2 regions of the Aquimarina sp. genome follow, and region 2 is predicted to be linked to the other one. Evidence: riboswitches for the same ligand, from Rfam matches in the RefSeq annotation. Region 2 holds a riboswitch; the other holds the start of a gene.
What was found. Region 2 has a riboswitch for cobalamin ahead of ACZIYX_RS23225 (TonB-dependent receptor plug domain-containing protein). Riboswitches for the same ligand answer to the same signal wherever they lie in the genome.
Positions count from the first base shown of each region.

Region 1: it holds a riboswitch for cobalamin, as region 2 does, so the genes downstream of both, ACZIYX_RS19080 (TonB-dependent receptor) here and ACZIYX_RS23225 (TonB-dependent receptor plug domain-containing protein) in region 2, are expected to answer to the same signal.

Region 1 is NZ_CDSBKO010000056.1:25,381-27,851, forward strand. Features, by position in the region: gene ACZIYX_RS19080 (TonB-dependent receptor) at 1-1,329, opposite strand, end outside; cobalamin riboswitch at 1,434-1,622, opposite strand; gene ACZIYX_RS19085 (AAA family ATPase) at 1,635-2,159, opposite strand; gene cbiB (adenosylcobinamide-phosphate synthase CbiB) at 2,242-2,471, opposite strand, start outside.
Region 2 is NZ_CDSBKO010000111.1:703-3,173, reverse strand. Features, by position in the region: gene ACZIYX_RS23225 (TonB-dependent receptor plug domain-containing protein) at 1-1,087, opposite strand, end outside; cobalamin riboswitch at 1,169-1,423, opposite strand; gene ACZIYX_RS23220 (bifunctional adenosylcobinamide kinase/adenosylcobinamide-phosphate guanylyltransferase) at 1,506-2,039, shown strand; gene cobT (nicotinate-nucleotide--dimethylbenzimidazole phosphoribosyltransferase) at 2,092-2,471, shown strand, end outside.

The DNA.
Region 1 (2,471 bases), on a different contig from region 2:
CAATGCAATTTTATTGTTGTTATGTTGTACACCAACCCCAATCTCTGTTTTACTGTTTATTGCTCCCAATCTGGTATTTAAGTATAGTTTTCCGTTATAAGAAAATATATCCCTGTTTTCTGACTGATGTATCATATCCCCGTTTATTGGATCATTGAGATAAAAAGAAAAATTAGAAAACAGATTATATTGATTAGATACATAGTAAAACTGGTTTTTAAAACTAATTTTTTCTGATAGTTCAGATTGTAACTGGGTATTGACATGAATACGTTCTGTATCTCCGCCTTCACTATCATCCAGGGCACCAAATCTGTTTATTAATCCGGATTGTACTGCTCTTAGTGGTATTTGCCCAGAGGCATTCCAGTTGCTGTAAAAGGTAGATATGGATGTAGTTAAAGTATTACGATCATCTATGTCTATGATATATTTAGAAAAAGTATTTAATCGTCTTAAATTTTGCGGACTGTCAAAAAAACTTTTGTTGTAGGTTCCTTCTATCGCGATATATGCATTCTCATAGTTTTTGGATAAAAAGTTCTTTTTATCCAAAAGTGTTACCATACCTAATGCTCTTACAAAATTATATTGACCATATTCTAATTTCAGCATATTTTTGTTTAGTCTGCTCTTGGTGGTATATAAAGCGGCTCCAGATACGGCAAAATTACCCAAAGATACTTCATGAGGTCCTTTATAATAATTAGCATCTCCAACAGTTTCAGGAATTAAGAAATGCATATCGGCATATCCCTGTCCGTGTGCATGTGAGCTTAAATTGATTGGGATATCATCAACCAACACAGCAAAATCAGTACCGTGATCGTTATCAAACCCCCGTAAAAATATTTGTTCGGCCTTACCTCCTCCCGCATGCTGTGCAATAAAAAGACCAGGAACTGTTTTTAGTAAATCCTGGGAACTGTTTACAGGGCTTAATTGTAAGGATAATTTGGATACATTGTGGACTCCTATTTCCTTTTTTTTATCCGTCTGGATAATTATTTCAGATAATTCTGTTTCAGAGAGAGGTAATCCTATATTAAGAATTTGTTCTTTTTCTTTTAAGATAATTTTTCTGGAAACAGTAGTGTATCCCGGTGCAGAAAATTTTATGGTAAATGTACCTTTTGGTATAGAAAGAGAGTATTTTCCATTTGGATCTGACAGGGCTTCTTTATTTTGTTCTACGACTAAAACAGATACATCTGGAATATCAATACCAGTGGCGGCATCTTTAATAATTCCTTTTAAAATAGTGTTGGATTGTGAAAAGACAGATAGACTAATCAAAACCAATACACCACAAAACATAATTCTTTTCATAATAAAAAATTTAAGTTATGTGGGAAAAGTTATAGAGATAAAAAGAGCCTTTGTATGATAAATAAGACTCATAGTTATATCTAACTCTTTACCCGAGAGTTAATACTGTGTTTTGATTTATGGCAGGTCTCCTGACTTTACACAATCATGACCACCTTCCCATAGCCTTGCTACAGTGGTATACAGATCATAATTTTTGAATGTGTATTACAGTTGCGGGAACAGCTTTGGATTTTCACCAAATTCCCTTTTCATCTTTTGTTTCCAAAAGAACCATAAATCATTAGCGAAGATACTTTTTTTGATTAAATAATAGATCGTATAAAATCCACACGTTTTGTTAAAGTTGTTTTGGGTACAATTTTAATAGTAAAGCCAAGACTTAGGTATACTTCTGTAAGATAATAATGTATATGTTCTGCTTCTGTATAGGATTGTGGGCGTTGTGGGTCATTTACATATATTTCTTTCCAAAGGGGGAGTAAAAATACAGTAGGAGAGTAGTATGTTTTAAAAGGAAATTTTAATATATGCTCCGGGATAGAATGTGATTTTGTTTTTAGGTAAGCAATAATATCGGGTAATCCGCGATCTACAAAAGCATTTTCTAAAATAATGGATTCTAATTCTTTGATGGTTTGTTGGTATATTAAATCAGCAAATCCACGAAGATCTTCCCAAGGGGTTTTATTGCTTTTTGTCTTTTGTTGATGGATTATTGTTTTTCTGGAAATTTCTTCAAAACAAGAATACCCATTTTCTTGTAATGTATGGATCAGACTTGTTTTTCCTGTCCCGGGGGCTCCGGTAATAATATATCTTTTGTACATATTTTTTTAGATGTTAGAATTAAGACCGTTTCACTATTATATTTCAGATCTTTTTCTAATAAATCGAAAAATTATTGTCTCCTTATGTGTTTGGATAAAGAAAATAGTAGACACTACAGATTAAGAGCACAAATATAAATGTTACTTTTTGATTGATCCTTGCTACTGTTTTTATTTCCTCGTCTTTTAAAATCCGATCATTGTTTCCTATAAAAGGCTTATTAACTAGTTTGCCATGATAATAATTAGGTCCCCCAAATTTGCAATCCAAAATTGCAGCCAGGGCAGCTTCAGGATATCCTGCATTAGGGC
Region 2 (2,471 bases):
AACGAGTACTCCCAAAAGGAATATTAGAAAGGTTAAAATCGCTAAAAGATGCATTAACCCCTACTACCGTATAAAAAGCAGAATTTATAGTATACTTATTGTATCCATCAAAAGTATGTACTTTTCCTTTATATTTTGAAGGGAAACCAGATTGTGTAAAATCTCTTTCCAAAGATGCAAAACTATTGGTGAATGTAAAACTACCATTTGGATATTTCACCTCCCAAAAAGATCCCGCTCTTAGCTGTTGACTATCAAATGTATTATCACCATCTACTGCTGCTCCTGCATCAAAATCATTTTTGTATTGATCCAGATTTCCGAAGAAATGAAACTTAAAATTATCATTATATCGATACCCCAATTTTGCATTTACATTAAATTTTGAAAATGCATCTTCTTTTGCGTCCTTAACTTCGGCTGCCGATAACCCATCTGCAAATTGATTACTTACACTTGCCAGATAACTTACCTTTCCTGCAGTTCCGTTTACAGAAGCAAGATTTACAAACTCGTTAATGTCATAGTCCTGATCGTCCTGCGATTGGTTAGTACCTATACTAGATTGAAAGTTAGCTGCAATTTTTTCTTTACTCTCAGATTTTGTAGTAATATTAATTACCGCAGTAGCCGCCCCAGAACCATATAACGTACTCGATGCTCCTTTAAGAATTTCAATTTCTTTAATTTGATTTACCGATAATAACCGCAAATCAAAATCTCCGGAAGAAGTTGAAGGATCACTAACCGTTACCCCATCAATTCTAATTACGACTTGTCGGTTTCTACCACCACGCACATACACCCCCAGATCTTGTCCTGGTGTACTGCCACTACCATTTATAAACATCCCCGATGCTCTAGAAAGAACGGTAGCCACAGACTGCCCTTGACTGCGCTGTAATTCTTCTTGCGTAATCTTAGTAATTACCTTACCGCTTTGTTCTCTTTTTAGATTAAATTTAGAATCCGAAATAACAACTTCGTCTAACTCATTAACTTTTTCATCTATTTGTATTTCTTGTCCAAATACAAACGAAGATCCCAGCATTACCAATGCTGTTCCAAAAAACATTTTTTTGTTCATTTCTTAAACACTTAATTTTACTATTGCCGGAAAAAAAGTATGTAGTTTACCCATACCCAAACCTTTGTCCCGAAAGTTTGACTTACTATCCAAATTAAGGCAGGTCTCCTGGCTTGCGTCTTGTTGTTTACCTTCCCGATCCAAGATCAGTGGTTTAAAAGAAGTAACAACAAGCACCTTAATATGTAAAAAAACATATACAAAAAAGGCACAGCTTACAGTTGCGGGAACAGCTCAGGATTTATTAATTCTAAATTATAGAAGTAATGCACCTGATTCCCTTTTAATCTTTAACTCTATGGTAAGAGTATAAGAACCAAAATTCTGGGCGAATGTATTATATTTTAAGTTATTTGAGATTACTTTAACCTAAAAATAATTTATACAATTACCTTTGTACTATCTAAAAACTACCTAAATGCTATACTACATTACAGGAGGAGAACGCTCCGGAAAAAGCAAATATGCTCAGGATCTGGCAGTACAACTATCTGACACACCATATTATTTGGCTACATCCAGAGTTTGGGATGAGGATCATCGCCAACGTATAGATCGTCATATTGCAGACAGAGACAGCAGATGGATATCTATCGAAGAAGAAAAAGAACTATCCAAAGTAATACAAGATAATAGTGTAGTGGTTATAGATTGTGTGACACTATGGCTTACTAATTTTTTTGTAGACACCAAAAATGATATCGAAAAATCATTAACCCTTGCCAAAGCCGAATTTGATAAATTATTAAAAATCGATGCCACTATACTTATCATTTCTAACGAAATTGGTATGGGAGTACATGCTACTACCGAGGCAGGAAGAAAATTTACAGAGCTACAAGGATGGATGAATCAATATATCGCCAAGTATGCAGATAAAGCTGTACTCATGGTTTCTGGCATACCTGTCGAAATAAAAGGTGCCGAAGTGCTTTTAAAAAAGCAAATCTAATTTTTACACCCCATACAATAATTCTTATAAATATTTAAAAGTAAACACTATAATGAATTTTGCAATAGCGTCTGTCTCTAATGATACATTAGAAAAAAAAATACAATTCAAAATCGATACCAAAACAAAACCGGTGGGGGCATTAGGCGTTTTAGAAAAAATTGCCTTGCAAATAGGCATGATCCAAAACAAGGAAAACCCCGAGTTAAAACAACCTGCCATTTTGGTTTTTGCAGGAGATCATGGTATTGCTAAAAAAGGAGAAGTTAATCCTTACCCGCAAGAAGTAACCGCCCAGATGGTATACAATTTTATAAATGGCGGTGCAGCAATTAATGTATTTTGCAAACAAAATAACATTGCACTTAAAATAATAGATGCTGGAGTAAATCATGATTTTAACGGAATCGCAAATATTATACATGCAAAAAT